3 regions of the Bacillus hominis genome follow, and region 1 is predicted to be linked to each of the others. Evidence: predicted binding sites of a transcription regulator. Region 1 holds the regulator's gene; each other region holds the start of a gene.
The links. Region 1 encodes LexA, which represses DNA repair genes until DNA is damaged. Its sites were predicted from a motif close to CGAACATATGTTCG; they were not measured.
Positions count from the first base shown of each region.

Region 2: the regulator LexA is predicted to act here: its motif matches at 2,134-2,147, upstream of QUF93_RS00655 (Y-family DNA polymerase).
Region 3: the regulator LexA is predicted to act here: its motif matches at 3,942-3,955, upstream of QUF93_RS01755 (Y-family DNA polymerase).

Region 1 is NZ_JAUCFS010000005.1:3,301,171-3,309,695, forward strand. Features, by position in the region: gene QUF93_RS19615 (DUF896 domain-containing protein) at 456-695, opposite strand; gene QUF93_RS19620 (YneB family resolvase-like protein) at 741-1,397, opposite strand; gene lexA (transcriptional repressor LexA) at 1,538-2,158, shown strand; gene QUF93_RS19630 (DUF4097 family beta strand repeat-containing protein) at 2,262-3,062, opposite strand; gene QUF93_RS19635 (DUF1700 domain-containing protein) at 3,066-3,608, opposite strand; gene QUF93_RS19640 (PadR family transcriptional regulator) at 3,601-3,924, opposite strand; gene glnA (type I glutamate--ammonia ligase) at 4,311-5,645, opposite strand; gene glnR (transcriptional repressor GlnR) at 5,694-6,083, opposite strand; gene QUF93_RS19655 (methionine gamma-lyase family protein) at 6,260-7,531, opposite strand; gene hflX (GTPase HflX) at 7,524-8,525, opposite strand, start outside.
Region 2 is NZ_JAUCFS010000003.1:47,043-55,567, forward strand. Features, by position in the region: gene ltrA (group II intron reverse transcriptase/maturase) at 1-39, opposite strand, end outside; gene QUF93_RS00655 (Y-family DNA polymerase) at 826-2,091, opposite strand; gene QUF93_RS00660 (helix-turn-helix domain-containing protein) at 2,200-2,430, opposite strand; gene QUF93_RS00665 (hypothetical protein) at 2,722-3,042, shown strand; gene QUF93_RS00670 (FtsK/SpoIIIE domain-containing protein) at 3,058-4,224, shown strand; gene QUF93_RS00675 (replication-relaxation family protein) at 4,247-4,822, shown strand; partial or broken gene QUF93_RS00680 (vancomycin resistance histidine kinase VanS) at 4,943-5,065, opposite strand; gene QUF93_RS00685 (IS6 family transposase) at 5,185-5,892, shown strand; gene QUF93_RS00690 (Rpn family recombination-promoting nuclease/putative transposase) at 6,168-7,052, shown strand; partial or broken gene QUF93_RS00695 (IS6 family transposase) at 7,152-7,289, shown strand; gene iadA (beta-aspartyl-peptidase) at 7,316-8,488, opposite strand.
Region 3 is NZ_JAUCFS010000004.1:23,666-32,190, forward strand. Features, by position in the region: gene QUF93_RS01725 (endonuclease/exonuclease/phosphatase family protein) at 1-594, opposite strand, end outside; gene QUF93_RS01730 (hypothetical protein) at 968-1,258, shown strand; gene QUF93_RS01735 (hypothetical protein) at 1,266-1,451, shown strand; gene QUF93_RS01740 (FtsK/SpoIIIE domain-containing protein) at 1,551-2,732, shown strand; gene QUF93_RS01745 (replication-relaxation family protein) at 2,671-3,285, shown strand; gene QUF93_RS01750 (helix-turn-helix domain-containing protein) at 3,287-3,511, opposite strand; gene QUF93_RS01755 (Y-family DNA polymerase) at 3,976-5,247, shown strand; gene QUF93_RS01760 (YolD-like family protein) at 5,263-5,592, shown strand; gene QUF93_RS01765 (DUF8096 family protein) at 5,685-5,864, shown strand; gene QUF93_RS01770 (hypothetical protein) at 5,922-6,107, opposite strand; gene QUF93_RS01775 (hypothetical protein) at 6,052-6,300, opposite strand; gene QUF93_RS01780 (hypothetical protein) at 6,974-7,435, shown strand; gene QUF93_RS01785 (CBS domain-containing protein) at 7,586-8,005, opposite strand; gene QUF93_RS01790 (hypothetical protein) at 8,452-8,525, opposite strand, start outside.

The DNA.
Region 1 (8,525 bases):
TTATGCAATATCATTAAATCTAAAAATAAAGAAGATTATTCTCCCTTTGAATCGAAATAAAATCAATAATAATTACCATCAAAGTAACACATGCACAAGATCATATTTTAAGCTTAGCGCAAATATGAAAAGCACATTAATTTCAAACACGCACTTCTACTAATCATAAAACAAATGTCACACGCATATTCTCTTCGCATCTATTTTATCCTGCCTAAAGAATTACTATATATACAATCCACTTGCAATCATTGCTTCTAATAAAACTATGTCAACCAATTCGATTTATTCACATATTACCTTCACAACGAGTGCATAATAAAAGACATATCAATAGATATGTCTAAATTAACCGCTCACTATGTATTGAAACGATTGAAGTAGCATTACAACTGGAAAGCTATTACTAACGTATCTTTCTATTAATATCAAAAAAGATGGGTTATGCCCATCTTTTAATTTAATTTTGCATTATCTTGCTTTTTTAAAGCTTTTAATTTCGCCGGTGTAACATCTGTACCTTCTTCGTTAACGACTTTAATTCCTTTTAATTCGTTTAACATATTTTGACGAAATCCTTTTAGATATTGTTCACGTAGCGATTGGCGCTCACGTTGTTCTTCTTCAGTTAAGCCTTCAGCTTTTGCTTTTTTCGCTAAGAAGTTAATGCGTTCAATGAGTTCGTGACTTGGCATCTCGAATCCCCCTTCTACTCAAAACTGATTATTATCATACAATAGTTAGTCCTCTTTATCAAGCAATTGCTTTGTATATTCTACATATCTTCGATGTACAGTTGCTTTTGAAACATCATGACCAAAACCACGAAGTGTTGCTGCAATTTCTTCAAAAGTTAATTCATTTCGGCGTAAACGTACAATTTCCTCAATTGGCACTTCTTTTTTCTCACGTCCTATACTTAAATGACGATTTTTCAAATTATTCTCCGGACGAAATCCTTTCTCTACCGCCCTTTGCATGCCACGTTTAATTTTTAAATTGTGGATCTTTCTTTGATACTCTTCAACGATCCCAATTATATCTAGCACCATCGAATCTGAATCTGAAAGCTGTAATTCACCACTATGCGTGTGCGTATAAACTTTTATCCCCTCTTTATGTAAACAATGCATTAATGCAATCTTTGCATTTCCTCTACCAAGACGCGTTTCATCCTGTATAAGTAGTACATCAACTTGTTCATCTCGAATTGTATCTAGTACTTCTAATATGCCATCACGTTCAATTGTATAACCGCTAGCCTGCTCCTCAATTACCTTTGTAACATCCATTTGATAGCGCTCAGCTAAATGCAATAATTCATCTTTTTGACGCAATAATGATGTTTCCTGTTCTTCTTTTGTTGTGCTCACACGTGCATAAATAATTGCATTCATTTTGAACCCTTCTTTCTCACTATATTTCCTTATAGTGTATCATAAATTCGCCTTTCGTTCGAACTTATGTTTGTAGAATGTTTATTCGCATGTTATACTTAATAATAATAAAAACGAAAGAAAACGAGGTGTTAGAAAACATGGAAAAGTTAACGAAACGCCAGCAAGACATTCTCGACTTTATTAAGCTAAAAGTACAAGAAAAAGGATATCCACCTTCCGTACGTGAAATCGGCCAAGCAGTCGGCCTCGCTTCTAGTTCTACAGTGCACGGACATTTATCACGACTAGAAGAAAAAGGATATATTCGACGCGACCCAACAAAACCACGAGCAATTGAAATTTTAGGTGACAACCGAATAGAAACAGAAACACAATCAGTTATTCAAGTTCCAATCGTCGGAAAAGTTACTGCCGGTTTACCGATTACAGCAGTAGAAAGTGTAGAAGAGCACTTCCCACTTCCAGCTAGTATCGTTTCTGGATCAGATCAAGTGTTTATGTTACGTATTTCTGGAGATAGTATGATTGAGGCTGGTATCTTTGATGGTGATTTAGTCGTAGTCCGTCAACAACAGTCTGCATACAACGGTGAAATTGTAGTTGCTTTAACAGAAGATAACGAAGCAACTGTTAAACGCTTCTATAAAGAAAAAGACCATTTCCGTCTACAACCGGAAAACTCTTCACTAGAACCTATCATTTTAAAACAAGTGTCAGTTATCGGAAAAGTAATTGGCGTATATCGTGATTTACATTAAAAATAATAAAAAGAAGATAATCCCCTTATTTATATAGGGCATTATCTTCTTTTTATATTTTGATAGATTTCCGTTCATCCAAAAGAGTGCATTTCATTAATTATTAACGCGTTTCAATAGTAACATCTCCAGCAGTGGTTTTTCCGCTAATCTTTTTACTACCATTACCAATCGTTATATTTTTATTTTCCTCATTAAAAATTGTTACATCTCCGGCAGCGCTTTGCCCACTAATAACTGCATCTTGCGGTTTTTCCAATAAAGTAATATCTATATCTCCAGCAGTTGAACTTGCCTCTAAATCATATTTAGAATCATGATCAATGATATCTACATCTCCACTAGCCGTTTTCGCTGTCACTTTCCCTATTACTTTTTTAAAATTCACCTCACCAGCTTTTGTAGATCCCTCCACACTCTTTGCTTTTACATGTTTCAAATCTACTTCTCCCGCAAGTGTCTCAACACTTACACGGTCACCTTTCACATCACTTATTTCTATTTGTCCAGCGGATGATTTTACTTTTATCTCTTGGTAAAAACGTTCAGGTACAAGTATAGTCAATGCAGGCGTTTGAAAATCGAAAGTAAAAAATGAGAAATCAAATGAAACACCTTTCTCTATTTCCCCTATGACTTTCAATGTGTCACCATCTTCAGCAATACGAATCTCCTGTTTACTTACGTCTCCTGTTTGCTTTACATAAAAAGAGGAATCAGGAGATTTTTGGACAACAATATCTCCAGCATCTAACTTAACTTCTACATTTTTTAGCGTTTCGTTTTTAATAACTTCTTCCTTATTTCCTTTCTCTGCAGTTTCTACTGCTTTTTTATATGTTTGTGAAATCCCTATTACTCCAATAATGATACAAGCGATAGCTACTAATAATATTTTTTTCATCATCTACTCCCCTTTTATCATTTTGAAGTTCCATATTACATATCGTACGCATAATCTCTTAAACCACTTCGTACTATAATAAGCGATAATACATAACAACAAACCTACTCCGACAAATGTTATACTAACGAAAAGATCCAACCATATAAAAGTGCCCATAAATACTTTGATAATAACAAAAAACGGTGTCACTACACTAGCAATACCACCGACCCAAAAGGAAAATATAAAAGCGATAATTGCAACTAACGGGCCTAACACAATAATAAAATTAAACAAACTAAGTCCAATCGCTGCCATAACAGCTCTTGTCACATTTGAAGTCGATGGATCTTTTTTCATCTCATCAAATCGATACATCGCAAGTAAGTCTTTTGCAATTGCTTTCGGAGAACCTAGCCCTTTTATTATTTCCGATTCAGTTTTCCCCTCTTCTACCCCGAATTGAAAATGCTCTTCATAATCAAATAAAATATCTGTCCTCTCTTCTTCCGATAACTTTCTAAGCTGATTCGATAATTCCTTAAGGAACTGTTCTTTATTCATCCCAATTCACCCCTTCAATAATTTCTTGTACCCCTTTCGCAAAATCACGCCACTCTGTTACTAATAATGTAAGTTGCATCTCTCCTTGCTCTGTTAGTTGATAATATTTACGGGGCGGTCCTTCCGTGGATTCTTTTAAATATGTTTGAAAATATCCCTCTTTCGTTAAACGACGTAATAACGGATATACAGAACCTTCCGATATTAAAAATTTATTAGAGATTTGCTGAACAAGTTCATAACCGTAACAATCCTTACGTTTTACAAGTGCCAATACACAAAGTTCTAACACACCTTTTTTAAACTGAACGTTCAAGGACAATCCCCCTTTCTCATTTCAGTACTGTTCAATACACGGTACCTAATTTATCCATAATATACCACTTGGTACTATTTATTGCAAGGTACTATATTTTCGCACTTTAATTTATCACTAAACACATCCACAACATCAAACACTGAACAAAACATACAATGCAATTGTTTTTCTATATATACCCATAGCCAGCACGCATATTAAATCCTTATTCAATCACCTCTTCCCGAACCGAAAAATGATTTAAAGTTTACTACGTTAAATTGAAGAAATACAATAGCACTTTAAATAATCTCCATGATTTTTTTCTGGGCATTTCGCAGGCACCTATTTTGCCCACAAATAAAAAAAGCCCTGATACCGTAGTATCAAGGCTTTATCATCTCTTAGTATAGAGACATATATTGATCGCGTTCCCATTGGTGAACTTGAGTTCTAAAGATATCCCACTCAATCTCTTTCGCTTCGATGAAGTGCTCAAGTAAATGATCACCTAATGCGCCACATACGATTTCATTAGATTGTAAAGTAACTAATGCTTGCGCTAATGTTGCTGGTAAGTCAACGATACCTGCTTCTTCACGCTCTTCTTTTGTCATTACGTAGATGTTACGGTCTACTGCAGCTGGTGGAGTTAATTTGTTTTTAATTCCGTCAAGACCTGCTGCTAATAATGTAGCCATTACTAAATACGGGTTTGCAGCTGGGTCAACACTACGTACTTCTACGCGTGTACTAATACCACGAGATGCAGGGATACGTACTAACGGGCTACGGTTTTGTGCAGACCATGCTACGTAACATGGAGCTTCATATCCAGGTACTAAACGTTTGTAAGAGTTTACAGTTGGGTTTGCTACCGCTGTAAATGCTGGTGCATGTTTTAAAATACCTGCGATGAAGTGACGAGCATCATCACTTAATTGTAAATCACCATTTTGATCAAAGAATACGTTCTCACCATTTTTAAATAATGATAAGTTACAGTGCATACCTGAACCGTTTACACCGTATAATGGTTTCGGCATAAATGTTGCATGTAAACCATGTTTACGAGCAATTGTTTTTACAACAAGTTTGAATGTTTGAATGTCATCACATGAGCGAATTGCATTTGCATATTTAAAGTCAATTTCGTGTTGCCCTGGAGCAACCTCATGGTGAGATGCTTCAATTTCAAAGCCCATTTCTTCAAGCTCAAGAACGATATCACGACGACAGTTTTCCCCTAAATCCATCGGTGCAAGATCGAAGTATCCACCGTTATCGTTTAATTCTAATGTTGGATTTCCTTTTTCATCAACTTTAAATAGGAAAAATTCTGGCTCTGGTCCAAGATTGAAATCTGAGAATCCTAATGCTTCCATTTCTTTTAACACACGCTTTAAGTTGTTACGTGGATCGCCATCAAATGGAGTACCATCAGCATTGTAAATATCACAGATTAAACGAGCTACTTTACCTTTTTCAGCTGTCCAAGGGAAAATTACCCAAGTATCTAAATCCGGATATAAATACATATCAGATTCTTCAATACGTACAAAACCTTCAATAGAAGATCCATCAAACATCATTTTGTTATCAAGAGCCTTTGTTAATTGGCTCACTGGAATTTCTACGTTTTTAATTACTCCTAAAAGGTCTGTGAATTGTAAGCGGATATACTTTACATTCTCTTCTTTCGCCAAACGGAAAATATCTTCTCTTGTGTACCTAGCCATTATAAATTCCTCCTTAGTCCCTCTAAACACCTTCAGAATCAGTTATCTTTAGTGAAAAAACCTTGAAATGTCACCTTGTCGCAATGAAGTTCGATTAAATCTACCTGTATGTTGTAGTTCATCTCGAAGTATTTTGCGAAGCTCAGTTTTTGAGATTTCTTTCGTTTCTTCTTTTATTTTCACCGCTTCTGTTTGATTTTCTTTCATTAGTAACACTTGTTTAATACCAGCCATATTTAAGCCTTGATCTAATAAATCTTTAATCTCTAACAACTTATCTACATCGTTAAATGAAAATAATCTACGATTCCCCTTTGTACGGGTTGGTGAAACAAGATTATGCTCTTCATAGTAGCGAATTTGACGTGCAGATAATTGTGTTAAATCCATTACTATACCAATAGGAAACAGCGGGGCAGAACGTCTATCTTCTTTCATCGTTTCAGTTCCTCCTTCGCCTTAACTGTTTCTCATTTTATACTATGTTATGTTTAGTGTCAATAGATGTTAGCTTTTCTTACATGATTTTTTTATAAATTTTTTCATTCTTTTTTCTAACGGCACAAATCCTTACTTTCACACGAAAAAAAGCTGCCGAAATCGACAGCTTCCCTTTAAGAAATGGTTAACAGATTCTTTTCAATTAACGCATCAATCGCAGAACAAATCGCAATTTTCACATGCGAATAAGTTAATCCACCTTGTACATAAGCAACATAAGGCGGACGAATTGGGCCATCAGCTGACAATTCGATACTTGCACCTTGAATAAACGTCCCCGCAGCCATAATTACATCATCTTCATAACCTGGCATATAGTTTGCGTACGGAGTGAAATGAGAATTAATTGGAGATGCATATTGAATCGCTTGACAGAACGCAATCATACGATCTTTATCATCAAATTGAACAGACTGAATTAAATCTGTTCTTGACGCATTCCACGCTGGTGATGTATTCATTCCTAACTTTTCTAAAAATGCCGCTGTAAAAATCGCACCTTTCAGCGCTTGCCCCGCAACATGCGGCGCTAAGAAGAAACCTTGATACATTTCTTGCAGACTGTATAAAGATGCCCCTGCTTCCGCACCAATCCCCGGAGATGTTAGACGATATGCACACGCTTCAACATACTGTTCTTTACCGACAATGTAACCACCCGTTTTAACAATTCCCCCGCCAGGATTCTTAATAAGAGAACCTGCCATTAAGTCCGCACCAACATGACACGGCTCTTTTTCTTCAATAAATTCGCCATAGCAATTATCTACAAATACAACAACATCAGGTTTAATTTCTTTAACAAACGCGATCATCTCTTTAATTTGCGAAACTGTAAACGACGGACGAGTAGCATATCCTTTTGAACGTTGAATACCAATCATCTTCGTGTTACTACGGATCGCAGCTGCAACAGCTTCAAAATCCACAAATCCCTCTTCAGTTAACGGAACTGCGTTATAACCAATATTATATTCTTTAAATGAGCCTACACCTTTTCCGCGCACACCAACGATTTCCTCTAACGTATCATACGGTTTCCCCGTTATGTATAATAACTCATCTCCCGGACGTAAAATACCGAATAAAGCTGTTGAAATTGCGTGAGTACCTGAAATAATTTGTGGACGAACAAGACCCGCTTCTGCCCCAAATACATCAGCATACACTTTCTCTAACGTGTCACGACCAATATCATCATAGCCATAACCTGTCGTCGGAATAAAATGCGAATCGCTAATTTTATGTTTACGAAAGCTTTCTAGCACACGAAATTGATTACTCTCAATCACTTCATCCACACGTTTATGTATTTCTGTAATTTGACTTTCCACTTCTTTTACGATTGGAGCCATTTTTTCTCCATTTTTCAAACGATCAAACATTATTATTTTCTCCTTCTTCCACTAAAAATCTCTTTAATTGTCCATTAAGCGATGAATGAGCAAATATATACCCTGTACAATCATATACAAATTCATCTTCTAGAAATTCCATTTTCGTTAATAGCGTTTCTGTCTTCAAAAGCGTTAACAATCTACCTTCACTAGGAGGAATCATCACTTTATAAACTTCCATCTCTTCCTTCATCTTCGTTTCTATCGCTTCTTTTACACGTAATAAATCACTTTCTTCAAACGCACTAGTCATTAAGAAATCACTTTTCGGAAACGGAATGAAATTTTGATGCAATTTATCTTTTTTATTATATAACGTAATAATAGGAATATGATTTATTTCAAGGTCTGACAATAATTGTTTTACCGTCTGCTCATGCCCTACATAATTAGAATCTGCCGAATCAACAACATGTAAAATAACATCGGCTTCACCAGCTTCTTCTAATGTAGATCGAAAAGCAGCGATTAGTGACGTAGGTAAATCTTGTATAAAACCAACCGTATCAGTCAAAAGCACTGTATAACCAGAAGGCAACGGCATCTTTCTTGTCGTCGGATCTAGCGTTGCAAACAATAAGTTTTCTTCAAACGTATCAGCTTCCGTTAATCTATTAAACAACGTAGATTTCCCTGCATTTGTATACCCAATTAACGAAACTTGGAACACTTTATTATCTTTCCTTCTCTCACGATATCTTTTTCGATGTTCTACAACAACCGCAAGTTGCTTCTTTATTTCATCAATACGTGATCGAATATGACGACGATCCGTTTCAAGCTTCGTCTCTCCCGGTCCTCTTGTACCAATTCCACCACCAAGACGTGATAAAGACAAACCTTGCCCCATAAGGCGCGGCATTGTATATTGCAACTGAGCTAACTCTACTTGAAGCTTACCCTCTCTCGATTTCGCACGTTGCGCAAAGATATCTAGTATTAACTGCGTTCGGTCAATCACTCTTGCATCTAATACTGAAGA
Region 2 (8,525 bases), on a different contig from region 1:
TTTCTTATCCTTTAGCGTGGGCTTAGATTTGTCATTCATGGTCTATCACCTACTCTTATATTGATTTTTGGTGACCTTTTGAGTCTTACCAGAATCCATGCAAGATTAGATGGAAATTCAGTTCCTCCAATGTAGGCTTGTGGCTGTTCCTCCAGTTCCATTACAGAACCTTCTCGGGTCGTGCCACTACTCTCACTACTATTAAGAATACTTCACTCGGTTATCCGTTTCGCATTCAACTATATCCGCCGATAGAGATTTCTCTCAACGTTAGTAGCTTTCGACGTTCCGTTCAGACTATCATTGTTTTAAAGGTCATATGACCTCCGGTTTAGGTGCTTGCTATACCCCGTGCCTAGCTCCGTTGCCTATAACAACGTTAGGATTGTTACAACATGAATTATTCCAATCCATTAGACAAGTCTTATTTTCAGACTCCGAGTCATTTCTAACCCGTCACAATATCGAGGCGTACATTCGCAAGTTCGTCAGTGTTTACACATTCTCACCATGTCGGTTGACAGCATACAATACTTTATCAGATCCATTTGGTTTATTATTCCGAATGGCTTTCGGTTATCCTATAGGGTACTTCGGATAATGATTGCATGTTTTACCCTGCTTCCAACATCACGCTATGTCTAACGTATGCTGTCGGGAATCTCACTGGGAGAGTTTCAGGTCGTTACTCCTTCATTCCTCTCACTTGTCTGAACAGTTATCCTGTTCTTGTAGCCTTGGCTTATTTCTTTAAAGAACAGTCATCGTTTGTCGCTGAAAACGTTGTAATACCAACGTTTTTGCTTAGTCGATAACGTCTCGCACTCATGCGTTGTGTCCCCCTAATAGTGTGTTTCTGTGTCTAGCTGTAGCGCTATGCGTGTAGGAAATCCCTCGTAAAATACTGTTCTTCCCAAATTTTGTGCGTATTTCATCCATTACTTTTGTTAACTTCATTTCTTGTTCCCGCTGCGTTATGTTATCAAAAAGAGAAATTTGTTCCTCCCCTTCCAGGATTAGATTCGTTAGAGAAATGTTTATGCTGCGAATGGGTTCGCCAGTATATTGCTGGTGTAAAAAGTATGTACAGATATGATAAATATCCATTGTTAAATTTGTTGGGCGGCTTAAAGTATGTGTTTTTCTAAAGCCACCTGTATAACTCTTGCTATAACCAACAGAAAAATGAACGGTTTGAGCAAGTTTGTTTTGTTTTCTAAGCCGATAACAAACTTCTTCAGTATGTTCCAGTAGGATAATTGGAAATTCTTCTATTGTATAATCACGCATTAGAATTTGGCTTTTCCCAACAGAAGTTGTAGCTGGAACATATTTTTCTGAAATACGACTAAAATCAATCCCATTGCTATGTAAGTGTAATTCCTCTCCAATCACGCCGAAGCTTTGTTTTAAATATTTAAGAGGATAAATGGCCAAATCTCCAATTGAACGTATGCCCTTTCGATTTAACATTTCTTCAGTTTTATGCGAAATCCCCCAAAATTTACCAAGTGGTCGTATCGGCCATAATTTTATGGGTACATCTTCGTACTTCCAATATGCGATGCAGTCTTTTGTCTTCTTCGCTTCCACATCTAAAGCAATCTTACTCATTAAAGGATTAGGCCCAATCCCAATCGTGCATTCAATTCTTGTTTTCTCATATATTTCACGTTTGAATTTCAACGCGAATTCATATGGCTCATTCGCAAACAGATGGATGCTATTTGTAATATCCATAAAGAATTCATCGATGCTGTATTGGTGGAAATCCTCAATCGGAACGTATTGTAAAGCTAATTTTGTTATGTAATTTGAGCATTTTATATAAGTGCCCATGATTGGGTTTACCACAAGAATGTCTTTGTGTCGTGGTATTTCGTACAACCTTGCCATTTTCTTAACACCTAATGCCTTTAGTGGTGGTGTTGCAGCTAAAACAATGGAGCCACTCCTGTTTACGTCTCCTACTACAGCTAATTTGGTATGTAGTGGGTCTAATCCCATCTTGATACAGGACACGCTTGCATAAAAGCTACGAAGATCTACACATAAAACAATTCGATTTGGCAAAATTGAGTAATCATACACCGTTATGCCTCCTTTAATAAGAACGTCTGTTCTTATTATACACGAATATATGTTCTTTTATGAAGTGATTTTTGTAAAAAAATAAAACTGACTCTAGTTAGCCAGTTTTTACATATCCCAAAAGTCGGTGGATTTAACATTGGGTTTTATTTGCCTAATAGCTTTTAAAATCTTTTTCATTACAGTTGGACTAGGTATGTATTCTTTATCATTGCACGCCTTTGAAACTGTAGGACGACTTAATTTCGCGGTCTTTTCTAAATCATTTTGGGTGAAGCCATTCCGATCTAAAAAATCACCTAATTTCGTTCGGTTTTTCCCTCCGAATTTCCAAAACACTTAAATCCCTCCTGAACCTATTTTCAACATTGTGGACATAAATGTAAAAAACTATTCGCATAGACGGCAAAAGTTTTTTACATAATGTACAAGCTGTACACAATATGATGTATCAAAGCAGCTACCACGGTATTTATTAAGGTAGAAGAATACGAGGTTACCAAAGTAAGTTGCGAATGATTACCACAGTATTTATCAAGATTTCTACCAATGTAAAACTACCACGGTATTAAGTAGATGAAGCTATGTAATATCTATATTCTAAATTCTGTTTATAAAGGGGGCATTTAAATGCGTGCTAGGAAAGAAACAATTCCTTTTCGCGAGTTTATGGATCGGTCATACAAAGATAAAGAACAGAAAATCCGTAAATACAATTCATTAAGTCCTTTCGCATTCCTTCATATGTCGGATCAGGTATTACATACTTACATTGCATTAGGAGTTATGGGAACGATTTTAATCGGAGCAGTCATGTTAGAAAAATACTTGGTGCGACATGACTATATATCAGCAGCTAAATTTGTAAGTGAAGGTATTTATCACGGAACGCGAATTGGTGGAGTTTGCTTGATTGGATATGTATTTGTTCGTATCGTAATCATGTTTTAAGGAGGGAAGGGAGTAATGGGGATTATAAAGGAGTGGCTTCGTACGCAAAGGTTAAGGAATCAGCTTATGGAGGTGTTCGGAAAAGCAGGTTTATATACGGAACATCAAACGCGTGGGGGAAAAGTGCCTATTTATCCAAAGTTACATAATGTTTCTTCTTCAGCAGAAAGCGTGAGGTATGTTTTTACCATACCAAACGGATTAGATCCACAGAAGATTGAAAAGAAGTGGTTTTGTTTTCAGCAAATATTAGGACGGAATATTACGATTGAAGGGGATGTGAAAAAGTTTGTACTACATGTATTCCGTTCAGATGCTGGACTAAAACCATACAATTACTGTTATAAAGAATGGCAGCCATTATTAAAAGAATACCGTCTTCCTGTTGTGGTTGGCCGGGACCAATTCGGAAAAACGATTACGTACGATATGGTTGATTCCAATACACCACACTTATTAATAGCAGGAGAAACGGGAAGCGGGAAAAGTAGTATGGTACGTGTTGTATTATCCACACTTATTCAATATATGTCTCCTGAAAAGTTGCATTTGTACCTTGGTGACTTAAAAAACTCTGAATTTCATTTTTTGCGTAGAGTGAAGCATGTGAAAGAAGTTTGTATGGAAGAAATTGAAATGAAAATAATGCTTCAAAAGTTATGGAAGGAAATCAGAGAACGAAGAAAACTTATGGAAGAATATGAAGTTGATCATATTGATGCGTACAACAAATTAAATCCTAATCATCAAAAATCATATATTCTACTTGCTATCGATGAAGTGGCCATGCTAAAAGATGAAAAAGAGTGTATGACTACAATTGAAAAGATTTCAGCAGTCGGCCGATCACTTGGGGTGTTTCTTATGCTTAGTATGCAGAGGCCAGATGCGAAAGTGTTAGATGGTAAGTTAAAGCTCAATATGACCGTAAGAATCGGCTTTAAATGTGATAGTGCAATTAATAGTAATATCATGGGTACTCCTGGTTCAGAGCATTTAGAGCAATCAGGCCAAATGATTTTAAAACGAAATGGATTAAAGAAAGTGCAAGCTCCTTATTTGGAATTAAGTAAGGCGAAACAAATTGTTGAAACATATCGCATGTCTAAAGAGGAGAAAATACTCCAGAATTCATCGCAAGAAGAAATTCCGTTATTTGGGGTGTTAGATGATGAAGAGTAGAGATAAAGGAATTTTGAATGATTTGAATCGATTTAGATGCATGTCCCGTGACGATATTATTGACTTGCATTTTCAAGGCTTAAAGAATGCGGTAACTTGTTGTAATACGGTTATGAAACGATTAAGAAGAGACGGCTATGTTGATGCTAACGTATTGCAGCACCCATACATTTATTTTCCGCAGCCAAGTTCTATCAGAAAGACAAGTCAAAAAATTCCTCATTTCCTTGGTATTGTGGACGTATACAAACAACTCGTTCATTATGAAAATCCTAAACTATTCGAAGTTGAACCAAAGTATGGGAAAGAATATATGGAGCCGGATGCTTTTACAATATGGCGTAGATCGCCATTCTTTATTGAAGTTCAAAAGTCAGTGTACAGTAAAAAGCTAATGCAAGATAAGATAAATAGATATGAGTTTTACTTCCATAGCCAAGAATGGCATAATGAATATTGGCAACCGAAAGCTTCTAAATTCTTTCCTTCAATCCTTATCATTACTGACAAACATTACGACGTTCAATCTCCTTATTTTCGTATATTCCAGGCGAATTCTATAGAAAGTTTTATGAATAATTTAACAGTGAAATCATAAAGAAAGCCTGCATAGTGCAGAGCTTTTTTCTTTTCAATAATATATTAAGTCATGTGTGATGATGATTGTTAAAATGCAGTAAATGAGCAAAGTAAATTTAAAGTAAGTTATGAAATGGTAATAAAGTATATTAAAAAGATAGGGTAAAACTTCTTCTAGAATGATATCTCCATAATTAATAACTTGTATGATAACCTCTCGATTATCACTATATCCATTCATATCTACAACTTGTCCCACATATTCGTTTGTACCAATATCTTTTTAAAGGGTTCTGGTGCAAAAACTTAAGGACAATTGCAATGAATCTATAAATCTTGGACATACTGTTACTATTACTTTAGAAAGGGTGCGTGATTGGTATGGAAAAGGAAAATGTATTCAAATGGAGGCATTATCAGCCTGATATTATTTTGTTAACGGTAAGATGGTACCTACGGTACAACCTCAGTTTTCGTGATTTGGTGGAAATGCTAGAAGAACGGGGTTTATCCATTTCTCATACAACGATTATGCGTTGGGTACACCAGTATGGTCCTGAATTGGACAAACGAATCCGACGTCACCTCAAACAAACAAATGACTCTTGGAGAGTCGATGAAACATATATCAAAGTAAAAGGTCAATGGATGTACCTGTATCGTGCTGTTGATTCGAAAGGAAACACAATCGATTTTTGCCTAGGCAAAACAAGAGACCAGAAGACTGCAAAGCGCTTTTTCAAGAAAGCTTTGCGGTCTTTTCATGTTTCGCAGCCTCGTGTTATGACAGTCGATAAGAATCCAGCTTATCCTATAGCAATTGAACAGTTGAAAAAAAAGAAAAGCATACCTGATGGTATGCAACTTAGACAACAAAAATACTTGAATAACATAGTAGAACAAGATCATCGCTTTATAAAGAAGCGAATCCGTTCTATGCTAGGGTTCAAATGTTTTGACACAGCTACATCCATTCTTTCTGGAGTAGAAGCTATGCATATGATTAAAAAAGAACAGATTGATTTACGGGACCAGTCTGTCCAAAATCAGAAAAAATTCATCCATCAATTGTTTGGACTGGTAGCATAAGATACAATTCCGTTAGGAATATATGCGCTTTATTCTCTTTTATTTTATTTTTGCACCAGAACCAAATAAAGCTCAATAATTTATAAAAAGGTCTGATGCATTTTCAGTTGAGAAAATCGATATTCCAGGCATTATTCCATTTTTGGTTCTGGTGTAAAAAATTTAAGGATTTAGGCAGATTTTTATGTGAGATAGCATAAGAGCCTGTTTGCATGTGCTACCTTTTTTTATGTACAATAAGAATAAGAGATGATATAGACAGGGAGAGGAGATCCATGTCCACCAAATTAGTAAATTTACGCATTGATTTTGCTTTTAAACAGTTATTTGGGACGAAAGGAAATGAGGAAATTTTAACTGGTTTCTTAAATGCAATTCTAGAGGAATCTTTAGATGCACCTATTACATCGCTACAACTAGAAGATCCACATCTCCATAAATCCTATGAAGATGATAAGTTATCGATTTTAGACCTATTAGCAACACTAGATAATGGGACGCAAGTAAATATAGAAATTCAGCTTCGAAATACACATGATATGGTGAAGCGATCTTTATACTATTGGAGTAAACTTTTTACATCCCAAATGCAAGAAGGGATGCCATATCGTTCACTTCGGAAAACAATTACCATTAACTTACTAGACTTTATTTTATTTTCTCAGGATGATGCATTTCATACCATCGGACAATTATGGAATACAAAAATGCAGCAACTATTAAGTGACGACATTGAAATCCATTTTGTAGAGATTCCAAAATTAGTGAAACAATGGCGTGAAGAAAAAGTAAACCCGTGGGAAAATACATTTGTCCGTTGGATGTTATTGTTGCCAGCCCATGAAGATGAACATTTAACTCAAACATTGGAGGAGATTGCGATGAATCAAGATCCAATATTACAAAAAGCAATTAATAAATGGGAAAATATGAGCCATGATTCTTCTTTCCGAACAGCTTATGAAGCTCGTGAGAAAGTACTTCTAGATGAACAAGCTAAGCTAGCGCATGCAGAACAAGAGGGTATGGAAAAAGGCATTGAGCAAGGTAAAATGCAAATGATTCGGGGGATGCATGAAATTGGTGTACCGCTTGAAACTATTGCAAAAGCAAGTAAATTAAGTGTGGAGGAAATAGAACGTATCTTGAAATTAAAGTAAATATATATGAACCTATAGAACCTATGAATAGAAGAAATTAGACGTTCATTATCGTAGTACGTCTAATGGAAAAACATTGCTGAAGATTTTAGCAGTGCTTTTTCCAAATTCGCAGGATTTCAAAGTATTCGTTATGCTTCACGTACGATAAAAGGAATCGAAACCGTTCATGCTCTATATAAACAAAGGCGAAGACATCAAACAGACTCCGCCTTTTCAGTAAATTATGAATTGTAACAATTACTAGAAGCTTCTTATCTTTCTTATTCAAATGTTCCCTTCACTATCGGAACTTTATTTTCTACCATAAACTTGCCTTTTGCAATGACGCTGTGAATGTCCAACGTTTCTTTTTCCAACAATACGATGTCAGCATCCTTCCCGATTTGGATACAGCCCTTACTTGAAAGCTTCAGTAATTGTGCGGGATTCGTAGTAATGACTTCCAGTGCCGTTTCTAACGGAATACCTTCCACTAAAACAGATTCTCGTACTTCGTGAAATAGCGAAGATACTTTTCCGACTTGAAGGCCTGCATACTCCCCGTTGTTGTCAAAGAAGGGGAGGCTGGCCTGTCCATCTGAGGAGAAGGTAATATGTCCGACCGGGACCCCATCTTCAAGCATAATACGTAATGCCTCACTGCATTTCACTTCTCCGTCCTCCAAAAATTGAGGAGTAGTACTTGTGGTAAAGTCTACGTAACCGCCTCGTTTTGCGTAATCAATACCCGCTCTGAATAATTCTTCGTTTCGGTTTATATGTGTTGGATGGAAGTGCCGAATCGGAATGTTGGTTTTATCTGCAATTTCATGCAACAATGAAAGTTTTCCCTCTCCGTCCCCTACATGAACTTCTAATATGCCAGATTTTCCTGACAGAATGCCGCCATTGCGTGCGGCAGTGGCGACTTTAACTATCTCCTCAAATGTAGGTTCTGATGATCTATGGTCGGAGATAGCAATCTCTCCAACACCGATAATTTTGTCAATTAAAATAATATCATCTTCGATTTTTCCCGTCAGCGTTTTTACTGGCACTTGATAGGAGCCTGTGTGAATGAAACAAGAAACTCCCTCTTCTTCAAGTGCCCGCGCCTTGGCAAGTAGACTTTCCATTTTACGTGTTGTCCCGTCAGTACCGAGTAAACCGACTAGTGTTGTAATACCTGCAGTTGTAATATCAGTGAGCATCAGCTCAGGTGTGCGGGTTTTGAATCCGCCTTCTCCGCCTCCACCAATAATATGAACGTGTGAATCGATAAATCCTGGAACAACCAAAAGATTTGCCGCGTCAATGACTAGAATAGGAGCAAAGTTGTTAGGAATTGCGATTCTATCATCTATGAATGCGATTTTATCATCTGCAATTAATATGTCTTTCCGTCCTAGGCAGTTGGGTGCGTATACTTCTCCATTTTTTATTAAGGTAATCAATTCTTTTTTCCTCCTGTCAATACTTTTCGTTTTATCA
Region 3 (8,525 bases), on a different contig from region 1:
CAAAACTGCTGATTCTGCTCCCCGTTGTAGTAATGATGCTACATGTCCTATTGACCTTGCACGTAAGGTTGCTAATATTTTTTTATCCCATGTATCACTAGAAGTAAAATGTAGAGCTTTAACTGCTGGATTTTTTGATTTTAAATGAGAAACATAAAAAACGACATCACCTGATCCATCAATATGTACCTTAGCTTTTATTGGAATTCGGCTGAATTTAAAACCTTTTTCAACCGGTAGTTCGTCAGTAATGGAATCTGGTACTTTAACTGGATTTATTGATATTATTGGATGTTTTGAAGCTATAGCAACCACTGGTTTTATAAATACTAATGAATTATCTATATCTGTAACAGGATTTTCTACTGTTTCAAAATGAGTAAATCCTAGCTCCTCAACTAAGCTCTTCAAAATAGTTGTGCTAAATACTTCTTGGAAACCAATAACATCGCATTTCATCTTCAATATTTGTTCTTTAATCCATTCTTTCTTCATCAACCAATCGGCATCTGAATAAACATTCTGAGGCTCATACCATGCGAAAGGAGGTTCAACAAATTGGTATAAGTTAAATGTCCCACAGCGAATCTGCATAAGCTTTCACCTTCTTTAATATGATTTTCCACACAGTGAAGATAATGGCAAATTCTTTCTACTTAACTTGGTTAGAAGCACATGTATTAATTGCTTGCGTAGAAAGAATAATTTCAAGGTATACCAGTAATGTTTCCCTCTAAATGATGAATATACCCCTATTAACTATTCTCTACACAGTAAAGAAACTAATCCAGATTGATCTATGCCAACAGCTGATGCCATTATAGTGTTATTTCGGGTAATTTAAGATTTTTGTCGAACGTCATTCCTATTTTGGAATGACGTATTTTTTTAGGGACAAATTCGAAAATCCGTATCATTATCATATGTATTTAGTGTATCTAGAATTCTATATGGATGGTGAAGACATATGAGTCAATATCAAATGCTGTATAGTACACCTTATCTGTATTCTTCTCGAACATTGAATCAAATGTACAAAGCTAATAAGAATGAAGAAAACATATGCGCTATACAAGAGCATATGTTACGTCACGAAGTATACCTGGACCAACAATATCGAGGTTACTATTATTTAAGTCAAAAAATTGAAGACGATCTATATGGCGATGAACAGGCATTGTCATGGAATGAGCTACTGGATGATTATCAACTTTATAGAGATCGTAAGGGGAATTTATCTATCAAACCGAAAGGATGAGATAAACATTACAATCATTGGAGAGCTAGGGATTGTATATGGCGTGACCGGAGCTTCAGTTTTAGGAATAAAATTGCTGAAGAAGAAAGGTCTTTATCTTCCAGGTTGGTTGCTACGTGCAGGTCTTAAATGCTTGTTGATTGGGAGTGTTTGGTACGTTCTAATGGATATACTAGATTTGTTTCTACGTTAGTATTACATCTGGTAGTTGAAAGTGATTATAATAGCGCACCTTAAACGTTTTTTCTAAGCTTCCATACAAGCTCAACTACCTTAAGGAGGTATGGAGGGAATGTTATCACTTTTATTAATTCCAGCAACCTTTATAACTGTAGCTTATTTTTATCAAAGTAACGGAATGAGTGATAAGAAAAAAATTGCAACGTTTTTTGAAATTGCAAAGATATGTGTTCAACATAAAGGTGAATTACAATACCCCATTTTTATAAAAGAAATTAAAGATGATATAAGTATGAATTATGTTTACAAGTTACCACTTGGTGTACCTAGTCAACTTATCCAAAAGTTAGCTGAAGTATTAGAAGAAGGTCTATATAAACCTGTTAAAATATCGTTTCATCAAAGAGAGCTTCATATTCGAGTATTTAGCGAACAAATACCTGAAATGTGGAATTGGTCTAAGGATCTATTAAAAGAGCATACATGGAGAGTTATGATGGGCAAAGCGTTAGATAAACATGTGTATCATGATTTCGAGAAAACACCGCATATGTGCGTGTCAGGTATGACACGGTTTGGAAAGACAGTATTTCTAAAAAATGTGATGACGAGTTTGATTTTACAACAATCTCAACATGTAAGTTTTTTTATTATTGACTTGAAGGAAGGATTAGAATTTAGCCCCTACAAGAATTTGTCTCAAGTTGTAGAGGTCGCTGAAAATCCGAAACAGGCGTTAGAAATGTTGATGAGGGTACGTGAAAAGATGGTAAGACAGATTGAAATGATGAAGAAGTCCTATTTTACCAATATCATAGACACATCAATTAAAGAACGTTGCTTCATCATAGTAGATGAAGGAGCAAACCTATGTCCTACACAGGGATTACCTAAAAAACAACGTGATGTATTATTTTTGTGCCAGGAGATGTTGTCCGAAGTCGCAAGAATCGGAGGTGGTTTAGGGTTTCGACTCATATTTTGCACTCAATATCCTACTTCTGATACATTACCCAGACAAATTAAACAAAACTCAGATGCGAAAATAGGCTTTCGCTTACCCACAACCGTAGCATCACAAGTCGCTTTGGATGAACCGGGACTGGAGGATCTGCCATCTCTGCCAGGAAGAGCATTATTTAAGACTGATCGTACAGAAGAAATCCAGGTACCTTTTTTAAAGGATACAGATATGTGGGAGTTACTAAAGCAATACAAGGTGGTGAAACAGCATGAGGCATCAAACACTCAAACAGAAAGCGAGACAAATCGAGATTTTATCCACTTTGAGTAAGTTAGATTTTGCAACAAGGAGGCAATTACAAGCCATCCACTGTCTAGGGAGTATTCGAAACGCAAATCGTGTACTAAAGGATCTACATTCATATTGTCACATTACAAAAGTGGCTCGTGAACACGTATATTATTTAAACAAAAAGGGACGGGATTTATTAGGCGTTACAAAAGAAGTGAAGAAAAGTAGTCAATTACAGCACATATTAATGCGAAATGAAAGCTGGATGTGGCTTGGATTTCCAGAATGGAAAACAGAAAGACCTATAGAGTTTTCAATTAATGGTCAACGGTATCAGATTATTCCTGACGCAACGTATTTTGAGGATAATGTCCCCCATTTCGTTGAAATAGATCGTATGCAACATATGAAGGCAAACGAACATAAAATACAGTTATATGGCCATATAACAGATATCTACAAAAGACAGAATGCTATTGTTCCAGTAATTATCTTTTTCACATTATCAGACTATCGACAATCAAAGTTAGAGCAATATGCTGTAAAACAAAATGTGTTTATGAGAACTTTTATAATGCACGATATATTTTAAACTACATCCAAAAGTCATCATGGTGGATTTCTTTATGAGTCATTCTCTTCAGCGCTTTAATAATCTTTTGTCCATTCTTAAATGAAGGATAAAAAGTATTTGCTCGACACAATTTACTAATCGTTCCTTCACTCACACCGGAGTTTTGAGCTAAATCTACTTGTTTAATATCATGATTGTCTAAAAATTTACCTAAATTAGATCTAGGCTTTTTAAACCAAGACATGCGTTTCACCTCAATTATTTGATTTTATTAAAAGCATGTCCAAATCTTTAGTTTTCTAAACTTTAGATAAGTGAATAATTTTGTTGTATACGGCATATAGTTTAAAAGAGAACGAGATAAAAAAATATGTAATAATTTTGAGGAATCTAGCATTCATATAAGTAGCTACAAGTTGCTGATACACTATTCTAATGGCAACTTGTTGCAAAGGGTATTCCTATAAAATTAAAAGCTTGAACCTATTGATACACAAGGGTTTAGGCTTTTTTTAATTTATGTAGCAATGAAAACAAGTTTAATAAATTAAGAGATATCATATTGTTGTGTCGTCGAATATTGAAGAATCATATATATAATTTCACGTACCATACTGATAATAAAAAAATATTTTCTAAATGGTTGTATAAGGCGAAACAATAGGTTTATAATAAGAACAAACGTTCTGTTTTGTGGAGGGTGAAACAATGTTTGATTACTCGAAATGCATGAATCGAATGATTTTCTGCATTGATCTATGTTCATTTTTTGCTAGTTGTGCGTGTGTCATGAGAGGATTAGATCCATTAAAAGTAAAATTAGCTGTTGTTGGTGACGTAAATAGAAAAGGATCTATTGTGCTGGCCGCCACTCCCGAATTGAAAAAAATGGGCATTTCTACAGCAACCAGATTATACGAAGTACCAAAAGATCCAAATATAATTATCGTAAATGCAACAATGAAAAGATTTGTTGAAATTTCAAATCAAATCACAGAAATTTATACAAAGTATGTAGCGTTAGAGGATCTACACGTTTACTCAATCGACGAAGCTTTTCTAGACATGCAACAAACAGCTCATCTTTTCGGACGTGATCCGATTGTAATTGCTAAAAGGATTCAAAAAGAGATATATGATACAACGGGCATAACTGCATCCATTGGAATTGCGCCTAACCTATTCCTTGCAAAAGTTGCTCTAGATGTGGAAAGTAAACATTCGAATTCCAGGATTGCAATGTGGTCATACGAAGATGTTTCGAAGAAATTATGGAATATTAAACCCCTTAAAAAAGTATGGGGAATTGGAAAGGCTACGGAAGAAGCGTTGCACAGCATGGGACTATTTTCCTTTGAGAAAGTTGCAAAAACGCCTAAAGAGCATCTAATAAAGCGGTTTGGCAAAGTAAAAGGTGAAGAGTTATATCGCTTCTCTTATGGTATAGATGAGAGCCGGATTGCAAATAAATACATTCCGAAAAGTACCTCTATAACAAAAGGACAGATCTTATTAGAGGATTGTTTCAGCCCAAATAAATTAAAATTACTTCTTCTAGAACAAATTGAAGAAACTTGTTTTCGTTTACGATCTATGGATAAATGCTGTCGTACGGTTGAGCTTGCTATAGGTTATAGCAAATACATCGGCGGAGGATTTAAACGAGCGATTACATTAGATCAGCCGACATGCTTAACAGAAGATGTGTATGAGGCCTCATTGCAACTATTAAAAAGGTTTCATTCTGGACATCCGGTACGCCAAATACATATTACACTAAAAAATTTGACCAGGGATGATGCAATTCAAATGTCATTGTTTGAAGATACTTCTCAAAAAGATACTAAAAGGAAATTAGCAAAGACGATGGATGGTATCCGGCATAAGTATGGCAAAAATTCAATTATGCGTGGTATTAGCTATATTCCAGGGGCTACACAACGTGATAGAAATAATAAAATTGGTGGACATAAAGCATAAGGAGGAATACAGATCATGATAGATAGAGGTATGATGCGATGGGTCCCATTTTCAGCAATAAAAGAACAGTTTGAAGGATTAAATGAATTGTATGAAAAACAAAATGAAGTACCGATGCCTATTTTAGATGAACAAAAATTAGAACTTATAAATGAAATAGTCTGTTGTGCAATGGCTGAAAATAAGCAAGTAAGTATTTCATACCAAAAACAGAACAAAGTATATTCCGAAGTGGGTTATATTCATTACTACGACATGATTTGTAATGAATTAAGAATTAGGAATCAACATGATAATGTATTTTATATAAAAGTTAATCATGTAACAGATATAAAATATACATAATCATCTACAAAATAAAAAGTATCCACTATGTGAATACTTCATGTTATTATGATTAAGTTATATTAATTGAGATTAATATGTAGGTGAAAACAATGGAGAATAAAGAACCTAAACAAGAATACGATTTAAGTAAAATATACGCATACAAAGATTTCCCTGATACAATTAGCGGTCGTTGCGATAATTGCGGCAATACCTCATTCAAGAGTTCCGTTAAAGATTTCATCTTTTTAAGAGAATGCCGTCAATGCGGTATGAAGAAAATCATATAGTCCTATCCAGGGCTTTTTTCTTTATCTACTTTTTTAAGTATATTATTGACTACTAAATCAAGATTTATAAAAATTGTAATCATGTACTCCATCTGGCAGATTTTTTTGTGCATGTCGTGCCAAATCCAATAAAATTCTAAATAAAAATTCCAGATCATTTGTACTAGTATCTATTTTTTGATGTAAGTTATTTGCAAGGTATCTTTTGATCTTTTCCCCAAGCTCCTGCACTTTTCTCAGCATTATGAATCCCTCCTAAACCCGGATGTAGTTTTGAGGGTACAGCCACAGCTTGACCTCCACCATCAATATGATGATGTATTAAAGTGTCATTATATAATTCTTTTAAATCATATTGAGGAAAATGTTTTCTAAACGTTGGATTGTTTATAGGTGAGAATCCTAATTCTACTTTTTGTATAATACATGTTTTAATGCGAAAATGTGATTTTTCGTTACCTCCCTATATGCAATATTGCATATGAGAATGTATTGATAAAAATGTAAGCGCTTACTATAATGAAAGCATAAAGATAAATCACATCTTAGCATCAACAAAAGAGGAGGAAATCATATGACAATCGCAATGGCAGTTTTATCATTCTTAGGTGGAGTACTTCCATTAGTAACAGAACTTTTAAAAGCAGTAATGTAAATTCATTATTCCACAATTATTTATAAAAATTATCATACCTTAATACGAAAAAAGAGGAGGAAATAATATGGCAATCGCAATGGCAGTTTTAAAATTTGTAGGTGGAATCATTCCATTTGTACAAGAACTTTTAAAAGCAGTAATGTAAGTTCATTATTCCGCAATTATTTATAAAAATTATCATACAAATGATCTGTATATCAAAAGTGAATTGATGTGCAGATCATTTGTGTGAGCTAAGTCCCTTTAGCATTATTAAGGGTCTTTTTTGTTATTACCGAAAGTAAACTTTTAGATAGAAATTTACATTCATAAAAATAATTAATCTTATTCAAAACTGTAAATACTAAAAGACAAACAAAGAAAATCTATTTGTAATAAAAAGCCTAGCAAAATCGCATTATATGTATTAATATATCCTTATATTGACAATATATGGAGTGAGAGATTTTTAATGAATAAGAAAAAAATAGGTTTATTAATTTTAATAATCATTATTCTTTGGTTTATATTTCCTCTTTCACCTTATTTAGCAGATTTAAATCATACAGAACAAAAGTTATATGATAAATTACAAAAGTCCCAAGATATTTATACACTAAAAAATCAGACCCCTAAAACAGTAGTAAGATTATATTTACATTCAATACAAGAAAAAAATTATGACACAACTTACCTTTTCTATAAAAATGATGAAGAAAAGATTGAGGAGAAGAACCAATTTTTAGAAGAAAGACTTGAACTCCATGAAAAAATGCTCTCATTTTTTAAGTTTGCCAGATCATCCGTAGTAATAAACGAAGCTCACAAAGATTCTGCAGTAATTAATATGCCTCGATGGAGAGGTAAAGATATTCAATTCCATATGTATAAAAAAGATGGAACATGGTTTATATACGACGTACCTTTTCAATAATTGAATAATATATCTAGTTAATTTATCAAAAAGAATGCTGGAATCCCAGGATTCTTTCAATATCATTAAAAGAAGAATCCAAAATCAAAATGGATTCTTCTTTTGTTAAATTTAAATTAAAAAATCAAAATAACTCAAACTCTAATACGTTCACACAGAATTTTGCTTAAGTAATAACCCTTGTGCGCAATAGTGAATAATGTCTCTCCTTTTAACAATTCCTATAAAAATGCCTTCGTCATCTATAACAGGAACAAAATTTTGCTCCATAGCCCTTGATAAAAGGTCTTCGATTTCTGCATTAATAGAAACTGGTTCATTAGAACGGTGTAAAGAAACATTACTTAAGAGAACTTGATGAGTATTGTTAAAACTTAAAGATGATGTATTTTTGAGTTTCCAAAGCAAATCTCCTTCTGTAAGTGTACCTGCATATTCCCCTTTATCATTGACTAAGGGGATAGCTGTATATCGATGGTGTTCCAACTTTTCTAAAGCCTGGCGCATCGTTGAATTTATATTTATATATGCAAGTTCACTCTTGGGTGTAAGAAAAAATGCAATATTCATTTTATTGATTGCTCCTTTAACATTTCATTTCCTTTTAATTTGCGTATTTTACTCATAACATTATTTAAAATATATAGTTCAAACTAAGTTCTTCTGCATAAATTTCTATTTAATGGATTATCTCTTATTTCTTTTTAACAAACAAGTATTTTTATAAAATTTTATCATAAAATACCATATTTTACTTTTCGATAAAACAAAAAAAGCCCTATTTTACAGAGCTTTTAATCATTAATAATAGTGCTCCCCCATCACTATCAAGCTAACAGAAACAAATATTCCAAACAGAAAACTTTGGGGTCTGTATAGCAGTGAAAACGAATCACGTAATAAGCATTAGCGGACATTATTTTCTCATTAATACCTTAAAAACCATATCCACTTCCTCTTTACTCTTACCAAGATTAAGGACTTCTTTGCTAGTTTCTAATAATACTTGTCGCGATTTACCCATGTGTTATCCAATCATTGAAATCAGCGTAATTTTTATATACATTTTCTATAACATTATCATTCCAGA